Regions from separate parts of the Paenibacillus aurantiacus genome, predicted to be linked through region 2. Evidence: riboswitches for the same ligand, from Rfam matches in the RefSeq annotation. Region 2 holds a riboswitch; each other region holds the start of a gene.
What was found. A riboswitch is a leader RNA that binds a small molecule or an ion and turns the genes downstream of it on or off. The one in region 2 is predicted to bind cyclic di-GMP.
Positions count from the first base shown of each region.

Region 1: it holds a riboswitch for cyclic di-GMP, as region 2 does, so the genes downstream of both, ACFFSY_RS34205 (PilZ domain-containing protein) here and ACFFSY_RS25830 (diguanylate cyclase domain-containing protein) in region 2, are expected to answer to the same signal.
Region 3: it holds a riboswitch for cyclic di-GMP, as region 2 does, so the genes downstream of both, ACFFSY_RS13130 (putative bifunctional diguanylate cyclase/phosphodiesterase) here and ACFFSY_RS25830 (diguanylate cyclase domain-containing protein) in region 2, are expected to answer to the same signal.
Region 4: it holds a riboswitch for cyclic di-GMP, as region 2 does, so the genes downstream of both, ACFFSY_RS04350 (EAL domain-containing protein) here and ACFFSY_RS25830 (diguanylate cyclase domain-containing protein) in region 2, are expected to answer to the same signal.

Region 1 is NZ_JBHMDO010000055.1:82,664-86,824, forward strand. It holds gene ACFFSY_RS34195 (GGDEF domain-containing protein) at 450-1,124, shown strand; gene ACFFSY_RS34200 (HD-GYP domain-containing protein) at 1,151-2,233, shown strand; cyclic di-GMP riboswitch class I at 2,285-2,379, shown strand; gene ACFFSY_RS34205 (PilZ domain-containing protein) at 2,469-3,185, shown strand; gene ACFFSY_RS34210 (hypothetical protein) at 3,397-3,750, shown strand; gene ACFFSY_RS34215 (dehydrogenase) at 3,886-4,161, opposite strand, start outside.
Region 2 is NZ_JBHMDO010000042.1:52,791-56,951, forward strand. It holds gene ACFFSY_RS25830 (diguanylate cyclase domain-containing protein) at 74-1,576, opposite strand; cyclic di-GMP riboswitch class I at 1,644-1,728, opposite strand; gene ACFFSY_RS25835 (helix-turn-helix domain-containing protein) at 2,048-2,959, shown strand; gene ACFFSY_RS25840 (DUF4091 domain-containing protein) at 3,036-4,161, opposite strand, start outside.
Region 3 is NZ_JBHMDO010000022.1:351,335-355,495, reverse strand. It holds gene ACFFSY_RS13130 (putative bifunctional diguanylate cyclase/phosphodiesterase) at 1-1,983, opposite strand, end outside; cyclic di-GMP riboswitch class I at 2,063-2,146, opposite strand; gene mobA (molybdenum cofactor guanylyltransferase) at 2,263-2,913, opposite strand; gene rocD (ornithine--oxo-acid transaminase) at 3,057-4,161, shown strand, end outside.
Region 4 is NZ_JBHMDO010000009.1:17,921-22,081, forward strand. It holds gene ACFFSY_RS04350 (EAL domain-containing protein) at 1-2,029, opposite strand, end outside; cyclic di-GMP riboswitch class I at 2,140-2,221, opposite strand; gene ACFFSY_RS04355 (MBL fold metallo-hydrolase) at 2,480-3,334, shown strand; gene ACFFSY_RS04360 (hypothetical protein) at 3,392-3,874, shown strand; gene ACFFSY_RS04365 (VOC family protein) at 4,002-4,161, shown strand, end outside.

The DNA.
Region 1 (4,161 bases), on a different contig from region 2:
TAACGTTATCCTCTTACTGCATAGAGCATCCCTGCTGCTTCTGCGTGATGCGATGGCCGATGATATAGAGAAGGCCGGCGCGCTGATTTTGCGCCGCTGGCGGAACGTAATTCTTTGCGCATGCTAGCTGCTTATCGCTTAACTGTCGACGCCTAAGGGAATTGTTGGAAGCGATTCCGAACGACTGCTTCTGCCCGATTTCGAAGTCGAACGACAGGTTTCATCATCTATAAATTCGGTTCGTTCGCAGTCTTCCCGGGCCGTGTGCGACGTGCTGGACATTCTTCCGGCGAAGCGAGGCTCGCGGGAGGGCAAGGGGCGTTCGAATCGATCCCCGCGGGACTGACAGTTCCCCTTCGTCCCCGAGAAGGGATTGGCGCGAAGAAGGGTTGCAATCAGGTAGTCGAGCGATGAGAAGGAGAGGGAGACGGGTGGCGTATCGAGGTAGAATGACAGCAATAGCGGCCGCGGTCGGCTTGTCCGGCGGCGCCGCGCTTTACGGGCTTTGGCCCGAGGAAAGTCATCTGCTTCGGGCTTGCGCCGGCGCGCTGATGTTTGCCGCCGTCTCCGTCCCCGCTGGCTGGTGGCTAGGTTGGAAGTATGACCGGCTGGCCCGGCTGTCTGTCATGGACCCGCTGACAGGCGCTTACAATCGGCGCTTCGTGGAGACGGGATTCGTCAAATTGACGGCACGTGCCAGTAAACAGCGTAAGCGGATGGCCATCATACTGCTCGATGTCAACGATTTCAAGCAAGTCAACGATTCGCTCGGCCATGCCAAAGGCGACGCGGCGATCCGTGAGGTCGCGCTGGCGCTTCGACATTGCGCGGAGTGCGGGGAGATCGTGGCGCGGTGGGGCGGCGATGAGTTCATGGTCATCTGCCCCTATGCCGACGACAAGGCGGTCGCCACGCTGCTGCGCAGCGTTCGCGAGCGACTGGAATATGCCTCGCTGCGTACGGGAATCCGGCTTGCCGTATCGGCTGGAGTGGCCGCCTATCCGGCTGACGGCGCTCAGATCAGCCAGCTTGCGCAGATTGCCGATACAAGGATGTATGCAGACAAGCTGTTGGCCAAACGAGACCAAGCCGAACAGGAATCGGCGCAGGCAATGGCACAATAAACAGGCAATCAAAGGCGGAATGGCAAATGAGAAAAGCGCATATTTCCTCGGTAAGGCCGGGGGACAAACTGGGGCGCACCGTCTTTCAAGAGAATGGCAATGTTCTGCTGGGGGAAGGCGTCGAGTTAACCCAACGATTTATCGACAGGCTGGAGAATTTGGGCATCGACATGCTCTATATCCAAGATGACATGACCGAGGATCTGGAGCCAAGCTCGGCGATTCAGGACGAGACGCGCCGCAAGGCGATGAACGAAGTCCACAAGACGATGACGACGCTCATGGATACGCACAAGACCAAAGGGCGCACGGTCGCCCCGGAGCTTGGACGCACGTTCCGCACGGTATTCGGTCAGATGATGCAGGACCTGTCTGCACGGCAAGACATGTTGGTCAGCTTGACGAATATTCAAGCGATGGACTCTTATCTCTTCAATCATTCGGTTAATGTCGCTATACTCGCCGGCATTATGGGCGTGGCCAAAGGATACAACCGCAATCAGCTGGAGGAGCTGGGCGTCGGTGCTTTACTGTTCGATATCGGCATGACGCAAGTGCCGAAGGAACTGCTGAACAAGGCGGCGTTCTTGAGCGACACGGAGCGTGGCTCGGTTCAGAAGCATGCGGAGGATGGGTTCAACCTGCTTCGCGCGCAGCACGACGTATCGTTGTTGTCGGCGCACTGCGCGTTCCAACATCACGAGCGGTTCGACGGAAGCGGGTATCCCCGCGGGATCAAAGGCAACGACATTCACGAATACGCCCAGATCATCGCCATCGCGGACGTTTACGACGCGCTGACCTCGCCGAGACCGCACCGCAAACGGTATACGCCGACGGAAGCGATCGAGTTTTTGTTCGCGGCGGGCAATACGTACTTCGACGTGAATTTGATCAAAATGTTCTGTAAACACATCTCCATCTATCCGATTGCGACGACCGTGCTGTTAAGCTCCGGCCAGATCGCTGTCGTATCCGCCAACAACCCGCTGGCCGTCCACCGTCCGACGGTGAGAATCATTCGGGAAGCGGACGGCAACCCGCCGGCGGCGGCGTACGAGATCGAACTGAAGGATTCCAACAACTTGCTCATCGTCAAGGAAGTTTAACCGCGGCGCGAAGCGTTGGCGAAGACACGCGAACCGCGTGGACAATTGAATGCACGACAAAGGCAAACTTGCTGAAAGGCAAGGACGCAAAGCTAAAGGGTCTACCGTTCGCGTGCATCGCGGACAACGACAGCCTGGCCGCCGAAGCGAGGGCATCCGTGTACAGGATGACGAAGGCGGCTCAAGTTCCAGGAAGCGGCTTTTTTATTTTGTATTCACGGAGGCACACCACATCATGACGAGAGCATCTAGAGTTGAACAATCCGGCGTGTACGGCAAAGAAATGACGACGTATCCCCTGCAGGCGCTGCTCGATAGCAGAACGGTCGTCGAGAAGGACGGGTACGTATCCACGGGTCTGGTCACCCATGTGGAAGGCGAGATGCTGGAGATCGAAATGTCCGAGTTCAAGTCGTTCCATCTGGGAGACCCGGTTCATCTTACGCTCTATTCGCCGGTTGGCATCCAGCGGCTGCAATCCACCGTTATCGCGGTGGCGGAAGGGTCGCTGGCTGTGCTGCTGCCGCCCAAGTCGCTGGCGGGGCTGGAGGAGAAGCGGGAGGCGACCCGCGTCGAGGTCCGGCTGGACGGGAAGATTCAGCCAAGCACACAGGCAACCGGGGCGGAAGGCGCGGACGACATCGACGAGGAGCCGGCGGCGGTATTCAAGACGAGGAATGTGTCGCTCAGCGGCATCGGGTTCGAAGCCGTGCATAACGTGACGCTTGGCATCGGCGAGATCCTGCCGGCGGTCGTCTCGCTGGGTCATGAGCTCAGCTGCCAGCTGGAGATCGTGCGGCGCGAGTTGGAAGGGGAATATTGCTTCTACGGCGCGCGCTTCGTGGGGTTGAACGAGCTGCAGACGAGGATGCTTCGCGCGTTCTTGATCCGCGAGCAAGTATCGAATTATTACCGGATCAAGGAGAAGCGCAAGTCGCTGGAGCGCATGTAAGCCGTTCGCCCGACATGAACGTGGATTGGGGAATCAAGGGAACCGGCTGCGGCCGCGTTTCCTTTTTTTATTTGCTAGTCAGATGTCGATAGCCGATAAATCTCCCGCCTGCCGAACCTGACAAAATAGGTAAGAGGCTGCGTGCGTTCGTCCGGGCCGCTCTTGTTTCCCTAGCATATGCTGAAGGAAACGCAAGAGGAGGAGTTGGAGAATGGCATCGACTCGAGTAAAACCGAAGCGTCTCGCATCCAGCAAGGGGAGGGTCATCCGTACGGCCAAAATCCCGACCGGAAGCGCGAAAGCCGTCTACTTGAACCGGTTGACGGTGCTGTGGGTCCAGAACAACGGCGTCACGTTCAACACGAGAGGATTTTTCGCCCGCCTATTCCGAAACAACACGCTGGTCTCGACCGCTTTTTTTGACAATTTCGGCGTTGTGCAGTTCGGCAACGTCGGCGTGCTGACGACGTCCAATCTGACGATCCGCATCTTTAACACGCACGGCGTGCAATTCCGTTCCCGGAGCATTCCGGCGGGTTCGGAGGCATTCGCCGTCATCGGCTAGGGGCTGCGGCTCCGCATCGCCGACGGTCCGTTGCGGCGAACGCATAGTCCATCTTCGCTGCAATGCACAATGGCGCCACAGGCATGAGGCCTGCGGCGCCATTTGGCATGTCTAGCTCTGACTACGGAAAGGGGGCTAACCGCCGAACGCTTCGCGGAAGGCCGCCTGGAGTTTGGCCAAGTCGACGTCCCACAATTCGGCGATCTCCGCGCTGACGTTCTCGTCCCACCAGTCGGCGAGTTTGCGGCGGTTGCTTTGGTTCTCCGCAATCCAGGGGAGATTGAGGGCTACTTTCTTGAAGTACAGCTTCTCCGCCGCTTCGAGCTTTTCTTTGGAGACGTAGACGTTCAGACGCTTGACGGTCCGGTACAGCTCATTGTCGCAGGCACGCCGGATTTTGCGCGCGGTCGG
Region 2 (4,161 bases):
CACTCCCTATTCTGGTTCCTATGGAGCCCGGTAGCGCTGCATCGGGTCTTACTTGCATCATGCCCGCTCCAGCTCACGGTGTCAACCGCCGCGATAGGTCGGGAGCAAAAACCGCCCGGCACCCACCGTCGCGCTTCGCCATGTACATCGCGGCATCCGCCAGCTGGATTAGCTCGGCCGGCAGCGCCGCATGGTCGGGATAGACAGCCACGCCGATGCTGGATGTGACGCTCAGCTCCAGCTCTTCGACACGGTACGGCTCTGACAAACGAGCTGCGATCGCAGCCGCCAGCTGACTTGCATGCTCACGCGTCGCCTTCTCCATCACGAGAGCGAATTCGTCTCCGCCCAGCCTCGCGAATGTGACGTTCTCCGCCCGCAGCTCCCGAAGCCGGTCCGCCACCGCCTGCAGCAGCAGGTCGCCCGCCCGGTGACCGTGGTGGTCGTTCACCGGCTTGAACCGGTCCAGGTCGAAGTAGCACACCGCAACTTGCTCTCCCGATCGAGCAGCCTCGTCGATCGACGCCTCCAGCTTCTCCAGGAACGATTTACGATTGAGCAGCCCGGTCAAGCCGTCATGACGCGCCACGAATTCGGTCATCTCGAGCGTTGACCTCAGCCGGTCATGCAGCCGCTCCCGCTCTGCCAAGAACAGCACCTGCCTGGAGATAATGAGCACGACGATGAGCAGCAGCGCGTACTGAATGAACGGATTAATTCGGTCGATAAGAATAATGAACGTTACGATCAACAGGCCCAAGTAAGGCACGCCGAACTTCACCATCTGAATAACTCGGTGCTGCTGCTGCGGGTCGTTCGACAACTTCGTCCCGCTATCCGCCTCATGAAGTCCGGCGAGCGCCAGCGCAAAGGCGCCCGTGCTCCAGCACGCATCCAAATAACCGCCGATATCCATTTCCCGGATATCCACGAATAACCAGTAAGCCGTATCGCCGGCGATATAGAGCAGGAAAGCAATAGCAACATGCAGCCTGGCTGCCCGGCTATATTGGCGATCGTTGTTCAGCGCCCAGATGAACAGAATAAACAGCATCAGCGCATCGGAAATCGGGTACAGCATGTTGACCGCGACCGACAGGTCGATCCCCTCGGTCCATGCGTCGGCATACGCCGGATGGATGACGAATTCCCAGCTGACCACCAGCAGGCTGACCAGAAGCGAAAGCGAGTCGGTGGCGAGTCGGAACCGTTCCTTGCCGCCAAGCACCAATTGCGCCATCGCTACCACGAGCAGTCCGGACTGCATCAGCCATAGCACGTCAGCGAGGCTTAACTCCGGCGTAGGCGTCTGCCAGATCCAGTCGCTGGCCGCCCATACGGATTGGGCGAGCATTTCGAGCGCCAGCGTATAGACGATCAGCCGCCAGAATCGGCGTTTCACGCCATGCAGCCGTTTCAGATTAGGGACTAGTACGCCGATAGCAAGCGCCGGAGCAACGATATTCGCGACGAGCAGCAGATCGCTATACCCGCCCGCACGGATCAATTCGAGGAACTGCAGAGATAGAAAAACAATAAAAAGAAAAAGAGCGTAGGGCCGCGATCGCGCATTCATAGTTGTTCCCCCGTGCATACTGGTAGTAAAAGGGCAAAAGGCATCCGCTTATCCGCGAATGCCTTAGGCAAGCGGTCTGGCAGCCGTGGCGCGTACGCGGTAGGCCCATGACTTTGCGTCCTTACCTTTCAGTAAGTTTGCCAAATGTATCATCGTAAAAAATCCTCATTCGCGGACACACAGTCGCCCGCCTAGATCGGTAATATGCCATGTTATCGTAATCTAGTTATACTTCGATTCGCGATAATTTTCCATGACCAATACTTGCAAGAACAGGATGCATGAAGGCATTCATGGCAGGGAATTGTCGATTTAGGCATAACAAGGTGCAAAAACCGCACCCATTCTTCATCCAACAAGCGAATCAAACGGCGAATTCCAACCAAGCGGCATGCGTTTCGCCCGTCCATGCCACCTCGCGCTGTGGTACACTTAGAACCAAATGCTGCCCTGCCGGAGGGGATGAATGCGATGGATTTTAGCGGGCGCGAGCTGTCGGAAACCTTGACGATTCGCAAATTGATTTCCTTTCATTATTTCGAATATGCCAAAGGGTTCACGTTCGACGGAGAGGCGCACGATTTCTGGGAGCTGTTGTACGTCGATAAAGGCGAGGTCGAGGTGCGCGCCGGCGAGCAGACGCATACGCTGCAGGCGGGTACGGTCATTTTCCATCAGCCGGGCGAATTCCACGCGGTTCGCGTCGGGGCCGCGCACAAACCGCCGAACCTGATCGTCATCGCCTGGGCTTGCGACTCTCCCCCCTTGCATGGCTTGGCGAACAAAATCATTCCGCTTGGCAATGCAGAGCGCAATTTGCTGTCGCTCCTGCTGCAGGAAGGGTTCCAGACGTACAATCCGCCGTTCGACGATCCGTACGCGCATGGCTTGTCGCTGAGGGAAGATGGGCCGTTCGCGGGCGAGCAGACGCTGAAGATGTATTTGAACCTGCTGCTCATCCAGCTTATCCGAAGCGAGCTGCGTGCCGGGGAAGCCGCCGCGGACAGACGCAAGCTCACATCCGCCCAACAAGAGAAAGCCGAACAACAAGTTGTCCGGCTAGCTATCGCGTATATGAAGGCGAATCTGACGGAAACGCTGACGCTGGACGATTTGTGCCGGGAAGTCCGACTCGGCAAGAGCCAGCTGAAACGGATCTTCCGTGCGCATATGTCGCAAGGCGCGCTCGACTGCTTCAAGCGGCTGAAGATCGAGGAGGCGAAGACGCTCATTCGCGAGCAGCTGTACAATTTTTCGGAGATTGCCGCCCGGCTTGGTTACGCGAGCTTGCATTATTTCTCCCGGGACTTCAAGCGCGTCGTCGGCATGTCGCCCACCGAATACGCCAAGTCCACGCAGGCCCGCATTGAGATTCGGCGGTGACCACATGCTGCCGTAACCATAGGTTACGTCAAACCAAGTTGTCGATGACCACATGCTGTCGTAACCATAGGTTACGTCAAACCAAGTTGTCGATTCTCCTATTAATTTTCTCTCTCACCTCGAGCAGCCATTCGGCGGAACGCGGGTATTCGCTGAACGTTATCGGCTGCTCCAGTCCTTCTTCAAGCAGCGCCACGACGGCCTCCTTCCCGATGCGCGACTCCAGCAGCTCCAGCGCCCTCAAATCCTGCAGCGCCTCGGTGAACACTTCCAGCCGGATCGATTCGATCGGTCCACTCTCGCCCGGATAGACGAGGAATGCATCGCCGGACGGGAAGCTCGCGTCGGCGTCCGTCACCCGGAACGGATCGATCGCCTTGCGCGAGTACTGCGAATACCAGAAGTTGAAGCCCCAATGCAGGAAGCCCTGCAGCCCGAATTTGTACAGCTGCAGTCCGATTACCCGGTTGCGGCTGGATGGCATGTGGAAGAACCGATTCGATACCTGCTGCCGTTGAGAGACGCAATAGTAGGTCCAGCGCGGCTCCACGTTATGCGCGAGGAACGGTTCGATATGGTCATTCGCCGGCACCGGGATGCCGACCAGCCCCAGCTCGTAGAAGGCGTAGTCCGACAGCGCGTCGATGATCGGGAATTCGCTCAGATGCTCGCGCAGCATCGCGCTAACCGTCCGATATTGCTCCAGATGCTCCCGCGACGGCTCGTCGGAGACGTGAAAATAACTGCGATCCCCAATTCCGTTCGTCTTAATGAACGCAACCAACTCAGGCAAGAACTGGCCCAGGAATTCACGATACGCATCGCCTGCCGCATCCGTCTCCCAGCCGAAAATCCGCCGCTGCTCCCCGTCCACGGTCGCCACGATCTTCGGCGCGTGTTTCGCCCCCCACTGCGTGAATAGATGAGAGAACTCGAAGTATTCGATCCCCTTCGCAAGACCAAGCTCCACCCACCGCTTCAAGCGGTCGAATCCGAAGGAATACCGCCCGTCCGCAACCGTCACGTCGACGAGCTGCACCGTTGGCCGTTCCCCGCCGACCGCCGTGTCCAGCGGCGGCGTGAAGAGCGGCGTCAGCAGCATATTGATGCCATGCGCGGCCGCAGTCCCGATGAACTGATCCAGCCGCAGCCAATGCTCTTCGCCGAATACCTCGCAGGCGTAGTGCGTGGCAATACAATCC
Region 3 (4,161 bases), on a different contig from region 2:
CTCCAGCCGAAGCGCCTGCGCCGGCACGTCGTAACGCTCAAGCAGCGATGCGATTCGTTCTACGAATCCGGATTCTCGCAGCTGCTGCGCCGAAATATTAACGGTCACGGTGATCCCCGAACCGGCGCACCCTTTATCCAGCCACGCGCGGATCTGCCTCACCACTTCCTCCAGCACCCAATTGCCAATCGGGATGATCGCGCCGCTCTCCTCGGCAAGCGGCAGGAACTTGGCAGGCGCAACCCGGCCAAGCTCCGGCGAGCACCAGCTTAAGAGCGCCTCCAAGCTGACCGTCTTCCCCGTCCGCGCATCCATCTGAGGCTGGTAGTGCAGCTCGAACTGCGCAAGCTCCAGCGCCGCCGCCAACCCATGAATGAGCTTCATCTGCTCCTGCGCATTCGCGTTGAGCTCAGGCGTGCACCGATGATATCGATTGCGGCCGCCTTGTTTGGCCGCATACATCGCCGTATCCGCTTGGCGAATGAGCATCTCGACCTCCCGTCCGTCGTCCGGGGCAATAACGATGCCCAAGCTTGCCGATGCGGTATAGAAGCTGCCGCGCAGCTGCATCGGCTCCGCGAGCATCGTCAGCAACCGCCCCGCATAACCGGTCGCATCCGCGTCATCGACTCCCGTAGGAAGCAGGATGGCGAATTCGTCGCCGCCCAGCCGGTAAGCGCTCGCCCCGGAAGGAAGCGACGCCCGCAGCCGGTCCGCAACCTGTTGGAGCAGCCTGTCTCCCGCGCTATGACCGAGCGTATCGTTAATCCACTTGAACTGGTCCAGGTCGATCAACAGGAGCGCAAGCCTGTCCCCTTCCGCAAACCCTCGCGTCAGCTCTTCCTCGATCATCTGATAGAACTTGCGGCTGTTGCCGAGCCCGGTGAGCTTATCCTCGTACGCCAGTCTGGCCAGCATTCGTTCGGCGCTCTTCCGTTCGGTCATATCGATCACGATGAAGAACGCGAGCTGCTCTTCTTCCATTTCCATGAATTCGCCAATTAACTCGACATCCAAGACCCGCCCGGCTTTGTTGATGATCGCAAGCTCCATCGCAAGGGGCGTCTGGGTGCGAAACGATTGCCGGTATGCCGCCAAAAACGCTTGGTTAACGCCGAAAAGCCGCGAGAGACACACCCCCTCGATCGGCTCGTTGTCCGTCACGCCCGCAAGCTTGCGAAACGCGCTGTTCGCTTCGACGACGGCCCCCTTCTCGTCAAGCACGACGGTACCGTTCGGCGAGAGCTCGAACACCAACTCGTACCGCTTGCCCGCGAAGGAGAGCAGATCGTATTTCATCATGGAATGCCGAATCGCGAATACCCAGACAAGCACGCCGTACGAGGAGACGAAATCGAAGATGCGTTCCCCGTCTCGCGCGAACATAGCGCCGATCAGCAGCCCACCGCCCAGCAGCAGCCCGACCAACAGACAGCCCGCGAGGATGATCCGAATGCGTTGCCTTTCCTTCTGCATCCAATTCTTCCCCGCCATTCGCCGCCCCGCCCGCACGAGCAGGAAGTACGAACCGAGCAAGCAATAACAGACGAGCACGACCTCGACGGCCATGAACGGCCCGCTGAACAACTCCGTCCGCTCCGCACCCCTCTGCCCTACCGCTACCGCCGACGGGTCAGTCACAAGCGGAATAAGCCCGATTGCGGGAAACATGCAAATTACGTGCATCCATAGCCTGCTGATGCCAAGCTTGCTAATCATGACAAAGAAATACAGCGCCGCGCTCATCGTTAGGAAGACGGCCGGGAACTTCATGAACCGCAGCGCTTCGTATGCCGTCTCGTACGGCAGCGCGGCGAATAGAAAGTCGCCTAGAAAGACAACACCCACAAAAAAGAATAAAGCGGAAGTGACCAAGTGAAGACGATTGCCTGGATTACGGGCGAAAATTTCGACCGCCATATAGAAGATAAATAGAAAGGGAAGCAATTGATTGAGGACGGGAAACAACAACGAGGTGGACACAATGATCAGCTCCCGGTTAAGAGGATTGGCGCGAAGTGCAGGAAACCCCTGGGCTTCAAGGTTTCGCGTTAATCCTCAAAGCGGCAGCTGGCAGGCATCGGTTCAACCATTAGCCCCTATAGCTTTGCGTCGTGCGTTTTCACGCAGTTTGCTTTTCTCAAGTTCGGTATGCGGTTAGGTTAGTTTAGGTAAATAGTCCTGATACTTTTATATCACGAGGACTGGGAGCTGTCTACCTGCCAACCCTCTACCAGATGTATGTAATAATTGGCAACCCTGTCATGCCCGTCTTCCATTCTCGAATTGGGCCACGTAAGCACCGAACGCTTCCGGCGTATTCAGATTCAGGAAAGCCGCTGTTTCTTCATCCGCGATGCCTACTTCGAGCGTCTCGAGATCCCCGAGCATCTTCATGACCCGAAAGTCGCCAGCGATCAGCACCTGCTCGATTCGCGCCGCGACGCGCGTATGGTAAAGGGCGTGGAACGGCTGCCCTGGCGCCAGCACGACGTCCGGCCCCGCTTCGCCGCTCCGCTCCCGCCGGGCAACCTCCGCCTCCATCCGGCGCAGCAGCGACTCGGATAGTACCGGCATATCGCAGGCCAGCACGAACGTATAGCCGGACGGCAAGCTCGATAGGCCGGCATGCAGACCTGCGAGCGGGCCGCTCCCCGGATAAGCATCCCGAACGTAATGCACATGGCGTGCGGCGGGACTGTCTTGCAGCAAGGCCCGATAGACCGCTTCGCGCTCTTCATCCGCGACGGACACCGCGATTGGACGCAAGCCTTCTTCCGCCATGCCCTCCGCCAGCCGGACGAGCAGCGGCTTCCCGCTGATCGCAAGCGCCGCTTTATCCGTTCCCATCCGCGTGCTTAACCCGCCCGCTAATATAAGCCCGCTTCCTCCCAAGCCAATCTTCTCCTCCATTTACGCATCAAACCCCTCTCCACCGATTCATGCGCACCTCCCGCCCTCGCATATGCATACAAGGAAAGGAGGAGTTGCCATTGTCCGATCATGCTTCTCATTCCGATTCGACCGGGAGCGCGCCAAGCCGCTCCAGCCTTACCATCGCGCAGGCGGAACGTTATAGCGCGCGCAACTATCACCCGCTGCCGATCGTGATCGCCGAAGCCGAGGGGGCCTGGGTAACCGACCCCGAAGGCAGCCGGTATCTGGATATGCTCAGCGCCTATTCGGCCTTGAACGCCGGCCACCGGCATCCTCGCATTATCGCTGCGCTGAAGGCGCAGGCCGATCTCGTCACGTTGACCTCGCGCGCCTTCCATAGCGAACCGTTCGCCGCCCTGTGCGAGCGGCTTGCCCGCTACACCGGCAAACCGCTCGCGCTCATCATGAACAGCGGCGCCGAGGCGGTAGAGACCGCCCTGAAGACTGCCCGCCGCTGGGCTTACCGAGTGAAAGGCGTGCCGGACGGCGAAGCGGAAATCATCGTCTGCGACGGTAACTTCCATGGACGGACGATTACCGTCACGTCCTTCTCCGCAAGCCCCGAATACCAAGCGCACTTCGGGCCGTTCACGCCGGGCTTCAAGCTCGTTCCCTACGGAGACGCCGAAGCGATCGAGCGCGCCATCGGTCCGAATACGGCCGCCGTGCTGATCGAGCCGATCCAGGGCGAGTCCGGCATCATCATTCCACCGGACGGCTACCTGCGCGCAGTGCGTGACATCTGTACGCGACAGCGCGTGCTCCTGATCGCCGACGAGATCCAAACCGGCTTCGGTCGCACGGGTTACCGGTTCGCGTGCGATCACGAAGGCGTCGAGCCCGACCTGATCGTGCTGGGCAAAGCGCTCGGAGGCGGCGTGCTCCCCGTCTCCGCCGTCGTTGGCGGTCCCGAGACGCTCGGCTTGTTCGAACCCGGCTCGCACGGCTCCACCTTCGGCGGCAATCCGCTCGCCTGCGCGGTCGCGCTCGCCGCATTGGCCGTCACCGAAGACGATCGACTGGCCGAGCGGTCACGAACGCTGGGCGCCTACATGCTGGAGCGACTCGCCGCCATCGTTCACCCGGACATCGCCCAGGTTCGCGGCCGCGGCCTGTTCATCGGCCTGGAGCTGCGCGTCGCGGCCCGCCCGTATTGCGAGCAGCTCATGGCGCTCGGCTTGCTGTGCAAAGAGACGCATGAGCATACGATCCGTTTCGCCCCGC
Region 4 (4,161 bases), on a different contig from region 2:
CTAGCGGGATGAAACGGTCCGGCGGGATGAGGCCCAGATTCGGATGGTACCAGCGGATAAGCGCTTCTACGCCGCTGATGCGGCCGGTGGCCACCTCGATCTTCGGCTGGTAGTGCAGCTTAAACTCGCCGGCGCGGATCGCGCCACGCAGTCCGTTCTCCAGCTGCATTCTCTCCGCGAGGGATTGGTTCATCTCGTCGTCGAAAAACCGGTAGCAGCTTGTCCCCTGCTCCTTCGCCTGGTACATCGCCATGTCGGCGTGCTTGAGCAGGGAATCGTGATCGCGGCTGTCACGCGGGTAGACGCTGATGCCCAGGCTCACGGAGACGTACAGCTCGGTTCCAGCCAGCGGGATGGCGTCGTTGAATGTGCGGCAGATCGCATCTGCGGTCTCATGCAGCAGCGCCTCGTCCTCATAGACGAGCACGAAGACGAACTCGTCGCCTCCAAGGCGGAAAATGCGGCATTGCTCGGATTCGAAGCGGGAGAAGCGCTCCGCGACACGCTGCAGCAGCTCGTCGCCCGTGGCGTGGCCCATCGTGTCGTTGATCTGCTTGAACCGGTTCAAGTCTGCGAACATGACCGCTACCGAAGGGCCGGCTTGATGCTCCTCCAGCATGCGCAGCAGGTGGTCCGAGAAGTGAATCCGGTTCGGTAAGCCGGTCAGGCCGTCGTAGTACGCCAGATGCTGAAGCTTCTCTTCGGAGACCAACAGCTTGGCGGTCTGTTCCTTGAGCTTGCTGTTGGCATCCGAGGATTCCTGGAACAGCTTGAACAAGTCTCGCGACATATGCTGGAAGTTCTGAATGAGCGAGTTGAACTCGATAATGCCGCTGGACGGCCATTCGAGCGTCTCCATCCGTTTGAGCCGATCAGGCAAGTTCGCGGTGCTCGCCGCAAGCTCCGTAATCGTGCCGGTCAGCATGCGCCCGAACAGCAGCACAAGTACCGTGACACCGAGCGCGCATAGCATCAGGTTCAGGAAATGGTAGAAGTATTCCTCGTAGATCGTGTCGAGGAACGGGCCGAGCGGCGTATCGATATAGATCGTTATGGAGGCCTGAGGGACTTCCTGAATGTACAGGTAACCGGCATCCTGCCACGTTTGGCGGATATGGGCGTTGGCCGGCAGGGTTAAGTAGAACCGGTCGGTGAATTGCTTCTGGATATCGGCCTGAAGCCGGGTGAACTTCAGCCCGTACGGAGAACCCTGACTATCGGCGATAATCCGGTTCTGTTTGTCGGTGACGGTGATGATTGACGTGCCTTCGCTCGTGTATTTGTCGATCATGTTCTGCAGGTAACCGATTTGGATGTCGGAGCCGAGTTTCATCGAACGGTAATCCTCGGCGGTCCAGCGGCCAAGCTCTTCCTTGATGCTGCTGGCGGTTCCTTCCGACTGGTGCAGCGTATTGCGTTCCAAGGTGTCGGTAATGTTCGTGCTGCCGATGGACAAATACATGAGATAGGGAACGAAGATCATGAAAAGCGTGAAGTGGGCCAGCGCTTGCTTCAAGTGAATGGGCTGTCTTGTCTTCGGGGTGATTCGGAGCCAGAACGGCAAATATTTGACCACGATTCCGGCGAGCGTGGCGTTGATCAGGCTGTTCGTCGCTCCGACGAGCAGCGCTAGAATAATTTCGGACGTTTGATGATCGGTCACGTGCAGCACGAACGCCGCCGGAAGGGCAATCGCCGCCCAGAAGCAGGCGTCCCAGAAGAAGAGCGGCTTGGTGCTGTTGCGGCTAAGGAGCCCGACGGCCAGCAGCTCGGCAAGGTGGACGAACACGAAGGCGGATTTGCCGAACAGGATCATGCAGACGCCATCGACCACTAGCGCGCCAAGCGCCACATACCGGAGCCGCAGGAGGCCGATGGAGGCGAATAGCACCACGCCGCCGAAGGAGAGCGAGATGCCGTAGACGAGGGAAAGCGGCCGGCTCTCGAGGATGACGGCCAGCAGGATGACAGCGATGAAGATGGCCCATTTGCGAGCGTTGAGATGGCGAAGAAGAACTTGTCCCTCCACGATGGCTCCTCCTGCACGGTGAAATAATGAACGTGAACCCCATACATGCTTGTAAAAAAAATCAGGGGAATGCCTTGGGCATCCCCCTGATTCGAAAGGTTTCAAGAGATCGTTGCAGCCCGGCGATCATACTTGAATTTCAGATCCGTGGCTTTGCGTCCTATGCTTTCGCATAGTTTGCCCAATATGCAATTCATGAATGACTAGATTGCTAGGTTCTAAGTACTAGGACTGGTAAGCTTAATTGTAGAGGAATTGCAAAGCCAACTCAATGGTAATTGTTGATCGAAGTTATATTTTCTGTGGAACCTTCCTTTTTTCCTGCTAACCTAAAAAAAAGTTTGTGCGAATCTTCTTCACAGCTGCGAAAACAGGGTTGAAGGCGCCTCGAAGGGGTCGTAGAATTGGGGGTGTATTTGGATTAAGGTGGAATTATAGGGGGGTGTTCGGATGAAGATCGAGTTTCTGGGTACGGGCGGCGCGGTGACGATCCCCAGACCGATGTGCCGCTGCCATGTGTGCGTGGAGGCAAGGAAACGGGGCGTGCCGTACAGCCGATCGGGGCCGGGCGTCTATGTGCATGGGCCGAATCTGCTCATTGATACGTCGGAGGATATTTATATGCAGCTGAACCGATCGGGCGTGGAGCGGATCGACGCGGTCACCTACTCGCATTGGCACCCCGACCACGTGATGGGGCGGCGCGTGCTGGAGAGCATGAGCGGCGACTTTCGAAGATGGCCGCCTGACGTCAAGCCATGCGATGTTATCTTGCCGGAGCAGGTCGCGGCGGATTTCGAGGAGCGACTGGCTGGCGCGGAGCATCTCCGTTATTTCGAGAGCCAAGGCTTCATACGGCAGCGGACGCTGACAGACGGCGAGTCCTACTCGTCGAACGGTGCGGTGATCACGCCGATCCGTCTGGCGGAAGATTACGTGTACGCGTTCTCGATCGCCGAATCGGACAAGCGCGCCTTGATCGCGATGGATGAAATGTTCGGATGGGTACCGGACCCGGATCTGGCGGGCGTAGATCTCGCGGTGCTGCCGGCGGGCATCTTCGAGCACCATCCGATTACGGGAGAACGGCAGATCCATGAAGCCCACCCGGTACTGAAGATGGAGGCAACGTTCGCGCAGACGCTTGCGATTATCGAGCGGTTGAATCCCCGCCTGACGCTGCTGACGCATATCGAGGAGATGGACGGGCTCGGTTACGACGACTTGCAGCAGGTAGAGGCGTTGCTTGCGGAGAGCGGCCGGAACATCAAGTTCGCCTATGATACGCTCGTCGTCGAGGTGTGAAGCGAGGGATGGCGGCCAGATGAAGGCTGTCGCCACGTTTCAAGAGGAGGGGGACGCATGCTGCTGCTCCAAGGCGTAACGGGTTTCGGCGAGCGGGAAGAGGGAAGCAGTGCGCATACGAATGCGGGAGCGCGGTTTAAGGCTTTTTGTTATGATGCTGCCAGATTGTTAGGCTCGGAGGTGGTGTTGATCGAGCAGCCCAAGCTGCTTAAACGAAATTATCACCGTGCTTTCCTTAGGCACTCCAAGGGGAGTTTCGACCTCCTGCTGCACGAGGTTTATCCGTGGGTGGCCTGCGCTTCTTCCGTCGCTTGGTCAGCAATCGAATTCGTGGATCTGCCGCTCGTCATCGGGGCGATGCCGGCGCTAGACGATGCGTATGAATTGTTGACTGTGCGCGAGTTGAACGAGGCGTTGTTGATTGACGAGCGAACTCGCTCCGTATTGAATGACAATCGGCTTCACAAGGCGGATTTGGAACAGATTTTGTATTGGAAGCCGAGGACGGTCGGGGAAGTCGTGTTTAACTGTTGGGATTGAATACAAGAGTAGTTAATAAGGACGAACCGCTCTCGAATGAGAGTGGTTTTTTAATGGGAATCGTTGTAAAATAACTTCTACAAATGAAACTTAGTTTCAAATGATGAAACTGTAAGGGGCGGATCAAATGGCTTATCATTTCGACGGCATTGATCATGTGCAGTTAGCGGCGCCGGAAGGCTGCGAGGAAGAGGCGCGGCGTTTCTTCGGCGGGCTGCTCGGCTGGCCGGAAATTCAGAAGCCGGTGCCGCTGCGCGCCCGAGGCGGAGCATGGTTCCAATGCGGCG